3 regions of the Arthrobacter sp. UYCo732 genome follow, and region 1 is predicted to be linked to each of the others. Evidence: riboswitches for the same ligand, from Rfam matches in the RefSeq annotation. Region 1 holds a riboswitch; each other region holds the start of a gene.
The links. Region 1 has a riboswitch for cyclic di-AMP ahead of ABIB45_RS02385 (C40 family peptidase). Riboswitches for the same ligand answer to the same signal wherever they lie in the genome.
Positions count from the first base shown of each region.

Region 2: linked by a shared signal. The riboswitch ahead of ABIB45_RS14500 (aggregation-promoting factor C-terminal-like domain-containing protein) and the one ahead of ABIB45_RS02385 (C40 family peptidase) in region 1 are both predicted to bind cyclic di-AMP.
Region 3: linked by a shared signal. The riboswitch ahead of ABIB45_RS12660 (M23 family metallopeptidase) and the one ahead of ABIB45_RS02385 (C40 family peptidase) in region 1 are both predicted to bind cyclic di-AMP.

Region 1 is NZ_JBEPPJ010000001.1:494,341-500,186, reverse strand. It holds gene ABIB45_RS02400 (DNA alkylation repair protein) at 1-229, opposite strand, end outside; gene ABIB45_RS02395 (TraR/DksA family transcriptional regulator) at 230-592, opposite strand; gene ABIB45_RS22545 (aggregation-promoting factor C-terminal-like domain-containing protein) at 726-959, opposite strand; gene ABIB45_RS22540 (hypothetical protein) at 965-1,288, shown strand; cyclic di-AMP (ydaO/yuaA leader) riboswitch at 1,946-2,115, shown strand; gene ABIB45_RS02385 (C40 family peptidase) at 2,119-2,940, shown strand; gene ABIB45_RS02380 (hypothetical protein) at 3,007-3,108, opposite strand; gene ABIB45_RS02375 (hypothetical protein) at 3,125-3,295, shown strand; gene ABIB45_RS02370 (hypothetical protein) at 3,533-3,862, opposite strand; gene ABIB45_RS02365 (polysaccharide deacetylase family protein) at 3,855-4,043, shown strand; gene ABIB45_RS02360 (cupredoxin domain-containing protein) at 4,480-4,875, shown strand; gene ABIB45_RS02355 (hypothetical protein) at 4,872-5,345, shown strand; gene ABIB45_RS02350 (hypothetical protein) at 5,543-5,846, shown strand, end outside.
Region 2 is NZ_JBEPPJ010000011.1:55,489-61,334, forward strand. It holds gene ABIB45_RS14480 (phosphatase PAP2 family protein) at 1-187, shown strand, start outside; gene upp (uracil phosphoribosyltransferase) at 229-864, shown strand; partial or broken gene ABIB45_RS14490 (VOC family protein) at 981-1,291, shown strand; gene ABIB45_RS14495 (YdeI/OmpD-associated family protein) at 1,502-1,945, opposite strand; gene ABIB45_RS14500 (aggregation-promoting factor C-terminal-like domain-containing protein) at 2,091-2,795, opposite strand; cyclic di-AMP (ydaO/yuaA leader) riboswitch at 2,801-2,955, opposite strand; gene ABIB45_RS14505 (sensor histidine kinase) at 3,049-4,584, opposite strand; gene ABIB45_RS14510 (response regulator transcription factor) at 4,592-5,332, opposite strand.
Region 3 is NZ_JBEPPJ010000008.1:105,365-111,210, forward strand. It holds gene ABIB45_RS12650 (NlpC/P60 family protein) at 1-360, opposite strand, end outside; gene ABIB45_RS12655 (C40 family peptidase) at 512-1,186, opposite strand; cyclic di-AMP (ydaO/yuaA leader) riboswitch at 1,257-1,429, opposite strand; gene ABIB45_RS12660 (M23 family metallopeptidase) at 1,569-2,396, opposite strand; cyclic di-AMP (ydaO/yuaA leader) riboswitch at 2,400-2,617, opposite strand; gene ABIB45_RS12665 (iron-dependent transcriptional repressor DtxR) at 2,858-3,550, opposite strand; gene serC (phosphoserine transaminase) at 3,829-4,959, shown strand; gene ABIB45_RS12675 (MFS transporter) at 4,997-5,846, opposite strand, start outside.

The sequences.
Region 1 (5,846 bases):
CCCACAGCTGCGAGGCCAAAGCGGTCACGTCGTCGTGGCCAAGGTCCTTGAACTTCCTGCCGGCGTCCCGGATGGTGCCGCGCACAGCTCCCACGGATGCCCCGTACGAACTCAACGCCCTGCCAACGCGTGACTCCACTTCCTCGGCCCGGTACCACGTGCCTTCATTCTGCACGGTGGTATCGATGAACCCGGCGGCGTCCTGGACTGCTTGATTCACTGGCGTCACCTAAAGCCCCTGGCGCCCGGCCGCGGCGTGTTCAATGCAGTACGGAGTCCTCGGCCGGGCTTCCAGCCGGCCTTCGGCGATCTGCTGGCCACAGACAGCGCACGCCCCATATGTGCCGTCGGAGATTCTCTGCAGGGCAGCTTCCACCTGGGCCAGTCCGGCGCTGCTCTGATCCAGTAGCGCCGAGGCCTGGGACAGCTCGAAGGCAATGGTGGCGCCCTCAGGATCGTGTTCGTCGTCCGCGTTGGAGTCCTGGCGCGCGGCATTGGCTGAGGAGATATCCGCCCGGAGCGCCGGCAGCAATGCCAGTTTTCGGTCCCGTTCGTCCTCGAGCATGATCCGGAACCGGTCGAAATCAGCCATGGGAAAAGCCTAGCGCCCGTCCGGTCCGCGGTATTTGCCAAACCGGCGGGAGGCTCTGCCTGGCACCGGCCCCCGGTCAGGTTGAACACCTGTTGTTGTTACGTAACCGTTGTGGTCCGGTACCCACCGTGGTTCAGTACCAGTTCTTGATCACGGAATGGTTCCAGGCGGCGCACAGTGACCCGTAACGGTCTGCAATGTAAGCCATTCCCCATTTAACCTGGGTTCGGTAACTGGCGAGCCAGTCGCTGCCAGCGCTCGCGTACTTGCTGGCCGGCAGCGCCTGCGCGATGCCGTAAGCCCTGAGTACGGGTTGGTGGCCGTGGTCAGCCAGTTGGATTCCTTCGTCCAGAGCTGCGCCAGGCACTGGAATTGGTCCTGGGCCCAGCCGTTCGCGGCCAGCCGGGCCTGACCTTGCCGGAATTCACCTTCCACTGCCCCTGTTGTTCCCCTGAGCGAGGCGGGCTGGGCGGTGAGTTCGGTACTGTGCTCCTGTTGCTCTGCGACCTGCTGCGACATTGCCTGCTGCGCCGTCTGGGCCGTGGAGAGCTTGGTGCTAGCTTCGCCGGCGAGGCGTTCGCGCTCGGCTTTGGCGGCAGGCTCCTGCTGGGCGAGCGCTTCGGCGGCCTTGTCTGCCTCGGCCGATTTGTGGACCAGGGACGCCGTCTTGGCGCTGACGATCTGCACCACGTTTAGCCCGTGGATGTTGTTGGTCTGTAGTGCGTCGAGGGCCACAAAGAAACCGATGTTGGTGCCGCCGGTCTTGTACGACTGGGCTGCGAGGGCCCGACGTCCTTCTCGTGGCGGCCTGATTTCTCCTGTGCCCGGGCCAACGGGGCGGCCAGTGCATCAACCCGGGAACTGGCCGCCTGCAGGGAGGCCTCGGCCACAGCGTATTGTGCAGCGGAGGTTAGGGGGACGGCCACAGCCACTCCCTCCGGCGAGGCCGGGAAGCCGCATATTCTGAACAAACGGGGACATAGTTCGTGAGCTTACCGGGCAACGCACCCTTGCCCGTACTCCCGGCCAAGCATTGATATCCAGCAGAGATCCCCGTTGCCCCTCCCGTCGGTACGTCCTGCTCGTTCCAATGTCAGTCGCAGGCCGTGAACCAACTAATTTTGGGCAATCCGGGGCCCGTTTAGTGAGCCAACCGGGCATATACGGTTTATGTGCGCTGACCTGCGATGTTGTCGACGTTCCGGCATGGATCCGCCTGCAGATAAAGGTGTCTTTTGGCCGTACATTCCGTTACCGGAATGTGACATTGGGGAAAATCTGACGTTATGGTCGTTGAGTGCCCCGGTTCAAAGCCAGGACATTCCCGTCAGTATGCCGAGCCCTGCCACTGACCCGGGACCCCAGCGCAATTCAACTGGCAGGGACGGGGGAACCACGTTTCCACGGCTTCATCTGAAGCCTTGGGGTTAAGTCGATACGTCCCGTCCTGCACGGCGGCGTCCGGCCGGGTGTCTCCGACCCGAACCCGACAGCTCACCCCGCAGGCATGGGAGAGGCAATCAACCATGTCCAAGAAGTACACTGCCGCACGCCATCGTGCAGCCACCACCACCGCGTCCCGTGCCCTGGCGATCGGACGGCCGGCCCTTGTGGTCGCTGCTGCTTCCGGCCTGTTTTTCGGCTTCAGCGCTCCGGCCCAGGCCAGCGTCCACGAACCTGACAGCTCCGGCACGGCCAACGTTCAGAGTCAAACGAGTGCACCGGCAGCAGCCGTGGCTCCAGCCCCTGCACCGGCCCCGGCCAACGCCCACACAGTCGTCTCCGGCGACACCCTGGGCCAGATTTCCGCTACCTACGGCGTGGACCTCAACAACGTTCTGGCCGCGAACGGTCTGTCCCTGACTTCGGTCATCTACCCGGGTGACCAGATCCAGATCCCCGCCGCCGGGCAGGCAGCTCCGGCAGTGGCGCAGGCAGTAGCACTGGCTCCGGCAGCCAAAACCGCCGCCGCCCCGGCCGCTCCCGCCAACACCGGCATCAAGCCGGCGGCAACCTCGGCTCCGGTCCAGGCCCCATCCGGCTCGGCCGGCTCGGCAATCCTGGCGTCCGCGTACTCTCAGCTGGGAGTCCATCAGGACTGCACCGCCATGGTGGAAAAGGCGCTGCGCTCCGTCGGCAAGAGTGTGGGAGACCTGGCACCCGGCCAGTTCTTCCAGTACGGAAGCGTTGTTGGGACGCCAGCCCCTGGTGATCTGGTGATCACCGCCGGACACGTCGGCGTCTTTGCCGGCAACGGCCAGGTTGTCAGTGGCGGCGTGGACGGCTTCAAGACCGAGGTCCACTCCATCAGCTGGCTCCATGGCGCTTCCTTCGTCCGCGTAGCGTGACCCCAGGCCGTTGGACGGCGGCGGTCGGCACACAGCCGCCAGCCGCCGTCGGCCGCTGTTGCGTCCTCAGACGTGCTGCCCGAACCAGGACAGCGTGTCATTCCCCTCAGCCGTCGCCTGGGTCTCGTTATAGCGTTCCCCAGTGTCATTGTGGGAGGCATGGTCCACGCCGGGGTAGACGGTGATGCGTCACCGTGGTGGCGTCCAGGGCATCGCGGAGGGCCGGCACTACCTCTGCGGCCAGCTGCCGTTCCTGCACTCTGTACGGAGTGCCCTCACCGCCAAAAGCGTGCCCGCCAAGTACATAAAGTATGAAGTCTTCGGGCCGGATCCCTGGCTGGCCGACTTCCAGTAGGCCGACGAAAAGAAAAGGAGCCCGGCAGGTGCCGGGTTCCGTTCTTTTGTGTGCGTTGCCTGTGTCCGCCCTAGAACTGCTCGGCGGGAATGATAAACCCAAGGTCCAGCAGGCCGCGGCCGGACTGTTCCAGGATCGGGTCCATGGTCAGGGAGGCGTGGTTGAGCAGCACGTTGACATCACGTTGGATCCGCTGGAGCGGGTGCGCCAGGCGGTGAACGCTGCCGCCTGAGCCGGTCAGGATGAGGCGGACTGCTCCGCCGATGCCTGGCCGCTGAGGCCGAGGGAGAGCCGGTACTGCGCGCGCTCCTCATCAGTGAAGGCGACGGGCTGGCCCCCGAAGGAGGCGGCCGCCACGCGGACCGCTTCTTCCCAGTGCAGCCGTGCGGTGGCAACCTGGCCGTAGGCCTGGGTGAACCTGGCCTGGGCGAGCGGCGAATCAGCCTGGCGACGCTCCACAGTCTGTTTGACCTTGCGGACCAACATCAGGTTCCGGAACTCTTCCAGGGCATGCTCGGCGGCCCCCAGAGCAGCTGCCGGGGCAACCATGTTCAGGAAAGTGGCCATCGGGATGTGGATGCTCGGATCCGGGGCACGATGGATCCGCATCAACCCGTCCCGGGCACGGGACCTTGCCGCCAATCCGCTCTTTGAACTGGCCAACCACGGAACCCGCCATACATCTCTGAGCGTGACCGGCAAGACCGCGAACGGGATCCCCGGAACGCGCAGCAGCGCGGAGGTATAGGAGGAAATCACGTCCAACGACGCCCTGCTCACGGCAATCGCCGGGCAACGCCCGCGGTTCTTCCGTTCAGGCACGGGGTTCCTGGACGACGTCGCGGCCGATATTTCCTCGCCCGGGGCCTTATCCCCGCGCACGGAAACCACCCCGGATCCGGCACGGCAGCAGGTGTTTTGGCCGCGGTCACTGCCCTGCTAAAAAGGGATACTCCTTCACGACCTTGGGTGCTGACTCCCCGGACATCCGGAGCCGATAAGGCAACCCTTGGCATTTTTCGTAGGTTCGCGCAGGCACGCAAACAAGGGCGGCCTTAAACAAGAGGCAGTGCCCGGATGGGCAGTCCCTGGAGGCGGGGGTGACGAATGCTGTGTAGGGGTAGTTTCCTGATGGGCGCGCCGTCCGGCTGCGTGGAGGGCATCCCTTCGTGAAGGGGTTTGTCATGAAAACGATCAACCGTGTTTTGGCCGTTGCGGCGGTCCTGTCTCTGGCCGGCGTCACCGGGTGCGGCGCGCAGGGCGGGATGTCCACAGGCCCGTCAACGGCCACCACGGCTTCGTCTCCATCTGTGGGTGGTTCGGCAGCGGCTGGCCAGGCCATCATTACGATCAAGGACTTCGCCTATGAGGTTCCGGCGTCCGTAAAGCCCGGGGCGATGGTGACGGTGACCAACTCGGACAGCGCCCCGCATACACTGACGGCCAAGGAGAAAGGCGGCTTTGACATCGACGTCCCTGCCGGCGGCACAGTCATTTTTGAAGCTCCGCGTGAGGCCGGGACATACGGGATCATCTGCAGGTTCCATCCGCAGATGAGCGGGACGCTGGTCGTGAAGTGAATCGCGTACACGTCCCCGTAGCCGGTCATGGTCCCCTGCGGGTGGTCCGGATCTGCGTGGCAGCATCCCTGGGGGTCAGCGCCCTGATCCATGTTCAGCTTGCTCCCGGTTACCAGCAGGCCGCACCAGGGGGCATCGGCCAGGGCACGCTGTTTCTGCTCCAAGCGGGCGCCGCCATCTTGGCGGCAGTGTTTATCCTGCTGAAAAAGACACGTACCGCTTTCGCTGCTGCCGCGGCAGTGGCCTTGTCGTCCCTGGCCGCTGTCATCCTTTACCGCTACGTCCAGGTCCCCGCTATTGGGCCGCTGCCGGCAATGTACGAACCCGTCTGGTACGCCGCCAAGGTCATCACCGCCGTCGCCGAAGCCATCGCCGGTGGGCTGGCTCTGACAGGTTACGGGCTGCTGCTGCGTAAAACCCGCCGCGGACCGTGGATACAGCCCCGGGGCCAGCACCCTTCCGCGGCCTGACAGCCCGGGAACGGGCGTGAAGCGGACCGGAATCATCGGCTCGTCAATGCTTTGGCCGGGCAGGTACGGCATCACGCTCATATTTTTGTGGTTGGGGACACATCCCTACCCATCCTTGGTTTGGTCTGCTTCGAAGTGCTTGTGTCCCTTCTTTGGGGCGCCAACATCACACGCGCGTGTATGAGGAGATAATTCACATGAATAAGACACTCCGTTTTATGGCAGTACCTACTCTCGCTTTGGGCGCACTTGCCCTGTCCGGTTCCCCGGCGATGGCCGCAGACCAGTCCTATCAGTCGACGCTGGGTCAGATTAACGGCAGTGCAGGGTCGGGGACCATCACTGTTGATGTCAAAGGCAACCAGGCCCACGTCGTCCTGAACGTTTCGGGTATGCCCGCGACCTTCATGAACGCCCCCTACCCCCACGTCCAGCACATCCACGGCGGAGCCAAGGGCGCCTGCCCGGACGCTTCGGCCGACAAGGACGGCGATAAGGTCA
Region 2 (5,846 bases), on a different contig from region 1:
CCTGAGCCGAGTCTTCCTGGGTCACCACTGGCTGACGGACGTGATGGCCGGCTGGTTCCTGGGGTTCGCCTGGGTGGGCATAGTGATCCTGGCACATCGGCTGTTCCATGTGCTGCGGAAACGGGAGCACGGAGGGCCGCCGCCAACGTTCGAGCACCCCGCCATCCGGGACGAGCAGCCGAGCTGACTCCTGGCAGGGGCTCCCCGCCCGGATGGTAGTTTTGACGCATGCGCACTCTCGTTGTGGACCACCCGCTGGTCGCCCATAAGCTCACCGTCCTGCGGGACAAGAACACACCGTCACCGGTCTTCCGGATGCTGACGGAAGAGTTAGTGACACTGCTCGCGTATGAGGCCACCCGCGACGTCCGCACGCAGCCTGTGACCATCGAGACCCCGGTGAGCACCACAGTGGGAACCGCCTTCACCAAGCCCACACCCCTGGTGGTGCCCATCCTCCGCGCGGGCCTGGGCATGCTGGAGGGCATGACCAAGCTCGTCCCCACAGCTGAAGTGGGATTCCTGGGCATGGCCCGCGACGAGGAAACCCTGGACATCATCACTTACGCCGAACGTCTCCCGGAGAACCTCACGGACCGGCAGATCTTTGTGCTGGACCCGATGCTGGCCACCGGCGGCACCTTGCGCGAAGCCATCAAGTTCCTCTTCAAACGAGGCGCCTCGGACGTGACCTGCATCTGCCTTCTGGCTGCGCCGGAAGGGTTGGCGAAACTGGAAGAAGAGCTTGCTGACGCGAACGTGACCATCGTCCTGGCCTCCATCGACGAGAAGCTCAACGAGAAGTCCTACATTGTGCCGGGACTCGGCGACGCAGGGGACCGGCTGTACGGCATCGCTGGCTAAAGCAGCGGACCCTCAGAAGGCACGGCACGGTGCGGTGCGGTTTAGGAGGGTAGGTGCGGGCGGCAGCCCCGGCTGCGCGTGCCGGGCTCGATGGTTCCGACTGCGAGTACCCGCCGGTGACGGACAGGGTTGGCTTCAATGCGGACTTCGATGAGCGGCCCAGCGAGTCCATCCGCTTTGTCCAGCTGACACCCCGGCTCCGCGTGCGCAATCTGCATCGGCGAGGGACTCACAGACGCGCCGCCAGGTACGGCACCCAGCCCGCAGCTCGTGGTCAGCGACATCCGTGCCGCCCATGACCGCCTCCAAAACAAGGGTGTCGCCGTGAGTGAAGTGGACGTTCAGGACTGGGGCCATTTCGTGTCTTTCGGGGATCCCGACGGCAACAAGTGGGCTGTGCAGTAACATCCCTGGCCGTGAGGCCTAGGGCAAAATGGAGAGATGAACAACCCAGCCCTTTGCCGCCCGTGCGCTTTCCTGCCGGGCAGCCCTCTTCGACATGGAAACGAGTGCGCTGCGGGCATTCGGACGGTAGCCATAGGCCCCAACGCCGGTCAACTGCTTGACGGAGTCCTATATATCCCGGACTACGGCTGGGTAGACGCTTCCCTGGAGGCGGACGGCGAGGGCCAACAAATCATTTCTTCCCGGCTTTGAGATCGGCTACAACCTTCGCGATCCGGCGGGCGCGGGTTTCCGCTGTCCTGGCATCGGCGATGGGCTCCACGTACCGCCGCTGGGTGCTGTAATTCAGCGTGGCATAGAACGCCTGGGCATCCGGTTCGGCGGCCAGGGCTGCGGCCAGGTCGTCAGGGACCTCAATGATGCGCGGCTGCGTGTCCAGTTCCACGTCCACCTCGACGGTGTCGCCGGACGCCACTCCGGTGAATTCACGGTTGGCGGCGCTCACGCCAACCAGGTTCTGCCCGCCCATGACGGCAATGCTGCTCCGGTAACTCCTGCCGTTGATGGTCACCACCACCGGCGGACGCTTGCCTGCACCGAGCGCCGCGACGACCTCCTCGGGAACTTCAATGCCCGCCTTGTTGCCGCTGCCCAGAACCGTGGTGGTGAATTTCATGGCCCCAGTATGCCGCGGCGCCCGAAGCCAGGGAAGCGCGGATCCCGAGGACAACCTGCTGAGTAAGCCGGGGATGCAGGACAGCAGGCCCTGAACCGGGGGATTCAGGGCCTGCTGTGGCTGTTGGGATTCCGGAGAATCGTGCTTAGTACCAGTTGTGCGACAGGTGGAAGTTCAGCGCACCGCACGGTGACTGGTAGCGCTCCTGGATGTAGTTCAGGCCCCAGTTGATCTGCGTGCGGTAGTTGGTGAGGTAGTCAGCGCCGGCGCTCGCCATCTTCTCGGCGGGCAGTGATTGGACGATGCCGTACGCGCCGCTGCTTGCGTTGGTGGCGGTGGTGGTCCAGTCAGATTCCTTGGTCCACAGCGTCTGCAGGCATGGCATCTGGTCAGCGGACCAGCCGCGGCTGGCCAGTTGGCCCGCAGCATAAGCCTGGGCTCCGGCGGGATCGTTAACGGCCACAACCGGCGCGGGCTCGGGTGCCGGAGCGGGAGCGGGGGCTGGCTCGGGTTCCGGTGCAGGAGCCGGTGCGGGAGCCGGCGCAGGTGCTGGTTCGGCTGCCTGCGGGGCAACGCTGATCTCGGGCGCTGCAGGTGCCGGTACGGGATTCGCCAGCATCTCGGCCTTTTCCATGCTCAGCTTCGAGTCGGCTTCCGCAGTGGACAACTGCTGCGTGTCGCTGGCTGCTGTCATCGTGTTGGACTCGGACGCGTGGCCCGCTGCGCCCAACCCGATGAGCATGGCGCTCGCCGCGGTGAGCACGGCTACGCGCTTCCCCAGGGACGGAAACTTGTTGCGAAGCGTGGTGCCGCCGCCGACTGGGCGTGTTTGTACCTTGGATTTAGACATGATGGATCGCCTCTCACACCTGCGGAGTTAGCTGTCGGGTTCGGATGAGGGCATCCGGCCACACGGAAATTCAGTGCTGGCTTTACCCCAAGGGCATTACGCCCGGGACTCTGGGTCCCCCGCCTCTGCCTGGTCAAGCGGAATCCGGTAAGCGGCAGAGCTTGGCGTCATCCGGATATGCGGCCCGAATGGGATCCGCACTCTATCGACGGTACAGGAGCTCAGCACTGAAGTCACATTTTGGTAACAGGAATCACGGCGACGGCGCGTTGCCTTGCAGCGCAGCGGCCCCGGCGGGTAGGCGCAGCACGAACTCCGTGCGTCCGGGGCGCGACTTCACCTCCACGGTGCCGCCATGCGCCTCAATAATCGACTGAACGATGGACAAGCCCAGTCCACTGGTGCCCTCGGAAGCCCCCGGCCCGGACTCCGGCGCTGTGCCCTTGCGGGCGGCGTCTGCGCGGGCAAACCGCGAGAAAACGTGGTCCACGAAGTCCGGCGGGATGCCCCCGCCGTCGTCCGTCACCGAAATTTCGGCATTGCCATCGGCGGACTTCCGCACGCTGCTGACCACGGTGGTCCCTGGTGTGGTGTGTTTGCGTGCGTTGGAAAGGAGGTTCACCAGTACCTGGCGCAGCTGGGACGCGTCGCCGTTGACGGAGAGCGGCTCGTACGGAAGTTCTAAGTGCCAGTGGTGATCCGGCGCGATCACCTTTTCATCGCTGACCGTTTCGATGACGAGCTGGGTGAGATCAACCTCGCTGAGTTTCAGGGGCTGCCCCTCGTCGAGCCGGGCCAGCAGCAGCAGATCCTCCACCAGCGTGGTCATGCGTTCGGACTGGCTCTGCACCCGTGCGAGCGATTTCCTGCCATCCGGTGTGAAGTTCTCGGTCATGCGCATCAGCTCTGTGTAGCCCCGGATGGCGGTCAGCGGTGTGCGCAGTTCATGGGAGGCATCGGCTACGAACTGCCGCACCTTGGTCTCGCTCCGCTGCCGCGCTTGGAGGGCATTGGCGACGTTGTCCAACATTAGATTCAGGGCGTGGCCCACACTGCCCACTTCAGTTCCGGGATTGGCGTTCGACGGCGGGATCCGCACGGCGAGTGCCACCTCGCCAGCGTCCAGCGGGAGTCTGGCCACCTGGGTGGCTACTTCAGAGAGCTGCTCGAGGGGCTTCATGGTGCGCCGGATCAGAACCGTGCCGGCCAGCCCGATCAGCAACAGTCCGCCCAGGGAAACGAACACGAAAGTCCACACCAGCGAAGCCAGGGTGCCCTCCTTGGCCGCCAGCGGAAGTCCGGTGACCAGGAGATCGCCGTATCTGGTTTGGACAGCCAGAATCCGGTAATCCCCGTTGGACAGGGAGCGGTCCACGGGGTTGCCGTTGTGCGTCAGCTCGAGCAGGGTTTCCTTGTCTTTGGCGTCGAGGGCCAGGCGCGTGGTGTCCGAGTCCAGGTATCCGCCACTGATGATCTGGCCGTTCAGGATGCGTGCATTGAGCGTCCCCACACTCTGCCCACGGGAGTCCAGGGGATCGGGCCTGCCGTTGAAGCCACCCAAGGGCTGGCGGCCAGGATCATTCGAACGTTTCGCAGCCTGGCTCAGCTGGTCATCCAGCTGCCTGGTCAGAAAAGAGCCCATAGACGCATAGCTGAACAGCCCGACCGCGCCGCAGATGGCCACCAGCAGTGCCATGGCCAGCAGGATCAGGCGGGTGCGCAGATGCCAGGTGGACGGTTTCAGCCAGCTGCGGGCCGGTGCCGTGGTTGTTGGTGGCGGAGTGGACATGGAGCTGCTACTCCGCCGGCTTGATGACGTATCCAGCGCCGCGCACGGTGTGGATCATGGGCGGCTGCGCGGCGTCCACCTTTTTGCGCAGGTAGGAAATGTAAAGCTCCACAATGTTGGCCTGCCCGCCGAAGTCATAATTCCAGACCCGGTCCAGGATCTGGGCCTTGCTGATCACGCGTTTGGGGTTTTCCATGAGGTAGCGGAGAAGCTCGAACTGTGTTGCCGTGAGCTGGAGTTCGTCCCCGGCCCTGGTGACTTCCCGCGTATCGATGTTGAGTACAAGATCACCCACCACCAGTTCGGCGGTGTCCATGGCGGCAACTCCGGACCTCTGGACCAGGCGGTGCAGCCGCAGCAGGACCTCTTCCATGCTGAAGGGCTTGGTGACGTAGTCGTCCCCTCCGGCGGCCAGGCCCGCGATCCGGTCGTGGACAGCGTCCTTCGCGGTCAGGAAGAGCGCAGGTACCTCCGGCGCAAAGGCGCGGATCCTGCCCAGCACCTCGACGCCGTCGAACCCTGGCAGCATCACGTCCAGTACCAGCACGTCCGGACGGAACTCCTTGGCAAGCTTGACGGCCTCCGGGCCGTCCGCGGCTACGGCAACAGACCAGCCGGCCATCCGCAGCCCCATGCTCATGAGTTCGGAAAGGCTGGGTTCGTCGTCGACTACGAGAGCGCGGATAGGGGAGCCGTCGGGGTGCGTCAGCTGCGGCAGGTTGTTGGTCATGGAGTGCGAAGTAGCCATGGGACAACTCTCTGATCTGTGGGTTAGTTCACCCTGCGGCGTTCCTGTGCGCAAGCTGTGAATCCCAGCCTAGCGAGCTGGACGGACCGGGGCGCCGCTGGGCGGTCCTATGCGGAAAGCGTCACCGCGGTGGCACGAATCACTCTCCAAATCCGCAACAGGCAGTCGCAGGGGCATTTTCAGCCGCCGGGCGCCTTCGCGGTTGGACAGGGAGCAAAACGGCATAGGCGATTTCAGTAATCCATACCTTTATGAATTTCACCAGATGGACTGGGGTACCTGCCGAACAATGTTCGCGAGGAGGGTGCCCTTTGGCTTCTTTCGCAGATAACGACTGTTATTTTGTGGTCCTGACAGAATTGTGATCTACAACACAGTTGGACCGCTTGTCTCACAATGCGGAACATTAGGGCCTTTGTTACTTGCAAGTTCTCATTGTTACGTTGCACACTTTCAATTGTGAACAAGAACTCAACGGCACCTGCAGCCGCAGAATATTGGCCCAGCACATCCG
Region 3 (5,846 bases), on a different contig from region 1:
CTTGGCAACCGGAGCGGCCGGAGCCTCAACAACGGGCTCCGCCACCTTAACGGGAGCCGGTGTGGTGGTCACAGCAGGCTTCTCGTAGGAGATGGCGATGGTGGAAGAGGCCGAAATGATGGCCGGCGCGGAGACCCCAACCTCAAGGTTGGCGGTGGAGACTGCTTCGCGCTGAACGTTGGTCTCTGCCGCGTTCGCCGCGATACCACTGGTCAGGACCAGGCCGGAGGCTGCAGCGATAACCGCGGCCTGGCGGCCCATGCCGCCGGCGTTGTCGCCGACAGCCTTGGCAATGACAGCCAGCGAGTTGGTCTTGGTGACCTCGGCGCGGTGGCGTGCAACAGTTGCACGTGTAGTCATTTAATTTCTCTCTTTCGTGTTCCTAAGGACCGCGTGGGCAGCCCAACGGCGTTGGACGCGCCGGCATCTTGGGGGTACGCCGGCACGCCCCGAACGGGGATGTGATGAAGAGTTCCAGTGAAGAAACGGTTGCAGCCCAGGGCTGCGGGGGTTACAGCGCCGGGGTGAAGAACGAGGACGTGCCGGTGGCTGCAGCCGCGTGCAGCAGGGTGCCCTGCGACGGGTTCAGCGCACTGATCATCATGCCGTTGCCGACGTAGATGCCAACGTGGGCTCCACCGTTCTGCATAACGAGGTCGCCGGGAGTAGGGGTTGCGGTAGGCCGCATGGCCGTCCAGGCATTCGTGCGGGGGATGCTAATGCCGGCCTGGGCGTAGACCCACTGGGTGAAGCCGGAGCAGTCCCAGCCATTGGGAGTGGTGCCACCCCAGAGGTAGGGGTGACCGATGCCGGTGTACGCAATTGCTGCCAGACCCGAAGCCGCGGCGGAGGAAACGGTGTCCGCGAGCTTGCTCTTGACAGCACCCGCAGCTTCCGTTGCCGTTGCTGCTGTTTCCGTAGCCGTGGACTGCGCCCGGACCCGCTCAATCCTCGGAGCTGCAGTGGTTTTGACCACGGGGCGCTCGAAGGAAACAGTGGCCGTGGGTGCGGCAGTTACGGCTAGTGCAGTCTGCGCGGAACCGGACTCGGTGGACGCGGACACACCAGCGGTGGTGTCCGCGGCGTTGGCCGGAAGCCCCAAGGTCAGGATGAGACCCGACGCAGCTGCGATGACAGCAGCCTGGCGACCTACGGTCCCGGCATTTGCACTAACGGCCTTGGACACGGAGCCCAAGGGGTTGGTGCGAACCGTTTGCGCGCGGTGACGCGCAGAATTATGACGTGAAGACACGAAGGTAGCCTCTCCCAATGCCTGCGAGGTGAGCTGTCGGATTCGGATGGGAGTTCACCCGGCCGCGCTGCTTCCTGGGAAGCTTTGCGACTTAACCCCAAGGCCTTCAAAATCGAAGACCAAAATTGGTTCCCCCGCCCCTGCCAGACGATGTAATGCGAACGGACCTTGAGCGGTGGCAGAGCTAGGCAATCCACTCAAGAACGTCAACTTCGGAAAAGTTGACGCGCTTTAGACGGTACAGGAGTTCAAGGACAATGTCACATTCAGGTCACGGCTTGTCACTGTGATCTGAGAGTTGACCATCATTTAATGCTCAGAGCCAGCCTGTGGGGTCAACAACTTCGCCGTTGACCTGTACCTCGAAGTGGAGGTGGCAGCCGGTGGAGGCGCCCGTGGTGCCACTGAGGGCAACAACCTCGCCGCGGGTCACTTTCTGTCCTACCTTGACGGTAGCGGAGGACAGGTGGTTGTACGTGGTTTCCAGGCCATTGCCATGGTCCACCACAACCCGGTTACCGCCGCCGTACTGGTGCCAGCCGACGAACGTCACGGTGCCGCTGGCAGCAGCCAACACGGAAGTGCCGCACTGGGCCACATAGTCCTGGCCGCGGTGGAAGTCACCGGAACCGCCGGTAATGGGGCTGATCCGGAATCCGAACGGAGAGGCGGTGATCAGCTGGGCAAGCGGTGCGCCCAGGCTGCCGGCGGAGGACGCGGGGGTAATGGATCCAGCCGATTGTGCGCTCAACAGCTGCTTCAGCTTGCCGTCGGGATCGCCCTGCGTAACAACGGCGGAGCGACTGAAATCGATCTTGGCGGCTGCTTCCGCGGAAACCTCGGGCTGCGGGAGCCCGGACACCGCAGCGACGGACTGGCCAGGCTGCTGATCTGCCATCGACGGGCCCGCTACCGGAACCGTCACGGTAAGGACCAGGCCAGTGGCCGCAAGCGCAATGCCGGCCTTCTGGCCGATGCCGCTGGCGGCGGCGAAATCGGTGATCTGCCGGAATGCCCCCCGGCGGTTACGGCGCGCTTCGCGCTGCGGATCGCGGGGCCTCTCCGCAGAGAAACCCTCGGCCGCCCGCGGCGCCGGAGCGGGGCCTGCCGCACGCCGGCGGCCCCTGGAGTATTGCGTGGTCAAGAATGTTCCTCTCTGGATAGCCTGCGAAGTTAGCTGTCGGATTCGGGTCAGAGAGTGCAAAGACCCGGTCCGCCGTAACAAGCACTTGGCGCAGAGATATCCGGTGAGGATCCTTCGCTGGAAGAGGCTTGCTGCTGACGGACTTCACCCCAAGGCGTCTTGCGACTGCCGGTTGTGGTTCCCCCGCCTCTGCCAGTTGGTGACTCGTGCACCTGATCCGCTGGCAGAGCTCGGCTCCGGATCAGGTAACGTTTTTGTATCGACGCTTGGGTTAACTATATGCGATCAAGATACCCAGTAACAATTCCGTTATCTTTTGCGGAATGGCCACTGATGCGCTACTGGACATCCCGAATCAAGCCTTTACCCGCTCTTTTCGCAGGCCAGCAACGGCGCCTCTCCCGGCGGTCAGCCTCGCCGCAACTTCACCCCGGCGGCAACCCGGCGCTGACTCAGGCTCCTCAGCGGATCGCAACGAAAACGTGGGCTGCCACTTCGGGAGGCAACTCGAGAGCACCCTCAATCCCGGGAACCCGGACGGAGATGTACTCCCCTACACGCTCCAGTAAGACCGAGGCGCCAGGCCGGATCCCACCTTCATCCAGCTGTACCAGCAACTCCGGCTCCACCTGGATAGGTTCAGCCAGCCGGCTGACCGTCACGTTCGACGTCGGGCCGTATGCGAGCATGGCCGCAACGAGATTAATAACACCGTCTTCAGGGACCGAGGGCTTTCCACCCAACGCGGCCAGCCCGGGGATGGGATTGCCGTAGGGCGATTCGGTGGGGTGGTCCAGCAGTTCGTAGATGCGCCGCTCAACCCGCTCGCTCATCACGTGCTCCCAGCGGCAGGCTTCCTCATGGACGTAGGCCCAGTCCAGGCCAATAACGTCAGCCAGGAGGCGTTCAGCGAGCCGGTGTTTGCGCATGACCTCCGTGGCGCGCTTGCGCCCGGTCCCGGTGAGTTCCAGGTGACGGTCCCCGGAGACCACTACCAGGCCGTCGCGCTCCATCCGGCCGATGGTTTGGGACACCGTGGGTCCGGAGTGCCGCAGCCGCTCGGCGATGCGGGCGCGAAGTGCAACGATGTTCTCTTCTTCAAGCTCCAAAATGGTTCGAAGATACATCTCCGTGGTATCGATCAGATCCGTCATCCAGCTCAGCTCCTCGAGCGCAGTACCTAGCGTTGTCCCACCGTATCGTGTCCCAGTCGAGGCGAGGTCCGGTGAAAAGCTTAGCCTATTTTGAGTTTGTCCGGATAATCGCCGGGCGGCCCCCGATCGTCTCGTTGACTGAACTATGACGCTGCCGGTTCCCGCCCGATCTACTGTTTCAGGCAGAATAAAAGCGGCCCTCGTTACAGTCGCTGCTGACTGCCGGCCACCCCACTGTCCCGGACGCCAACCCCGTCCCCGCCGAATTTGGAGCCCTTGTGAGCGAAACCAGCATCACTATTCCTGCCGATCTGCTGCCCAAGGACGGACGCTTCGGCGCGGGACCCTCCAAGGTCAGGCCGGAGCAGCTTGAGGCGCTCTCTGCAGCCTCACGGACCATCCTTGGCACCTCGCACCGCCAGGCGCCCGTCAAAGACCTCGTGGGTTCCGTCCGCGAGGGCCTCAGCCAGTTCTTCCGCGCTCCCGAGGGCTATGAGGTTGTCCTGGGCGTCGGCGGCTCCACTGCTTTCTGGGATGTGGCAGCCTTTGGCCTGGTGGAGAAGAAGGCCCAGCACCTGTCGTTCGGCGAGTTCGGTTCCAAGTTCGCCTCGGCCACCAACAAGGCCCCGTTCCTGGACGGGTCCTCCATTATCAAGTCCGAGCCCGGCACCCGCCCGGTGTCACAGGCCGAGGGTGGCGTTGACGTTTACGCTTGGCCACAGAACGAAACGTCCACCGGCGTGGCAGCTCCCGTCAAGCGCGTTGCAGGCGCCGACGCCGGCGCCCTGATGCTGGTGGACGCCACCTCCGCGGCTGGCGGCCTGGATGTGGATGTTGCCGAATCGGACGTCTACTACTTCGCCCCGCAGAAGAACTTCGCGTCCGACGGCGGCCTGTGGCTTGGGCTGTTCTCCCCCGCCGCGCTGGAACGCGCCGCGCGGATCAAGGCCAGCGACCGCTGGATCCCGGACTTCCTGGACCTGCAGACGGCCATCGATAACTCCAAGCTGAACCAGACCTACAACACGCCCTCCCTCTCGACGCTGGTGACGCTGGACGCGCAGGTGCAGTGGTTGAACGCCAACGGCGGACTGGACTTCGCCAGCACGCGGACAGCCGACTCTGCGGGCCGGATCTACGCCTGGGCCGAAGCGTCCGAATACGCCGCCCCGTTTGTAGCCAAGGCCGAGGACCGTTCCAACGTCATCGCCACCATCGACTTCGATGACTCCATCGATGCCGCGGCGATCGCCAAGGTGCTGCGCGCCAACGGCGTGGTGGACACCGAACCGTACCGCAAGCTGGGCCGCAACCAACTCCGGATCGCCACCTTTGTTGCCATTGAGCCCGATGACGTCTCCGCCCTGCTGGCGAGCATCGACTACGTGGTGGGCGAACTGCGCAAGTAACGTCCACGCGCCCCGCCTGCTGCAGTACTGCGGGGCGTCAGGATCCTACGGCGTCGCCCGGGTCTTCTTCCGGGGCGGCGCCGTTTGCGTTGTCCCCCAACTGGGACACGACACGGAAGTAGCGCAGGCCGCGGGCCCGCCGGTTGAAGGCCAGCCGAAGCCGCTGGGCGCGGATGATCCACACCATGCCAATCAGGGCGGCGGTGAGCCCGGAGGCGGCGGCTACGGCCAGTGACCATCGGGCCCCGGCGACGTTGGCCACCCACCCCACCAGCGGCGCCCCTATTGGTGTTCCGCCCATAAAGATGGCCATGTACAACGCCATGACGCGGCCCCGCATAACGGGATCGGTAGTGGTCTGGACGTAGCCGTTGGCGCTGGTCATCATGGTGATGGCGAACAGCCCCACCGGCACCAGCGCTACGCCGAACCAGAAGTAGTCCGGGGCCAGCGCCGCGAGGCCGGAGGTCACCCCAAAGGCGGCGGCGGCGCCGAAGATCATCCGCAGCCTGGGCTTGCCCCGGCCGGCGGACAAGAGTGCACCCGCCACTGACCCGATGGCCATGATCGAGTTCATCAGCCCGAAGGCGCTCGCATCCAACCCGAATTCCGTGCCCACCATGGCGGCGATGAACAGGACGAAGTTCAGCCCTAGGGTGCCCACGATAAAGACCGCCACCAGGACCACCACGATGTCCGGCCGGAACTGCACGTAGCGCAGGCCCTCGCGGATACGGCCCTTTCCGGGAGCCGCCCGGGGAAGCTGCCGTAAGGACGCCGTCGGGATCTTCCACAGGCTCAGGAGCATGGCCAGGAACGTGGCGGTATTGATCAGGAACACCCACCCGGGCCCCACCGCCACCGTCAGGATCCCGGCCACCGCGGGC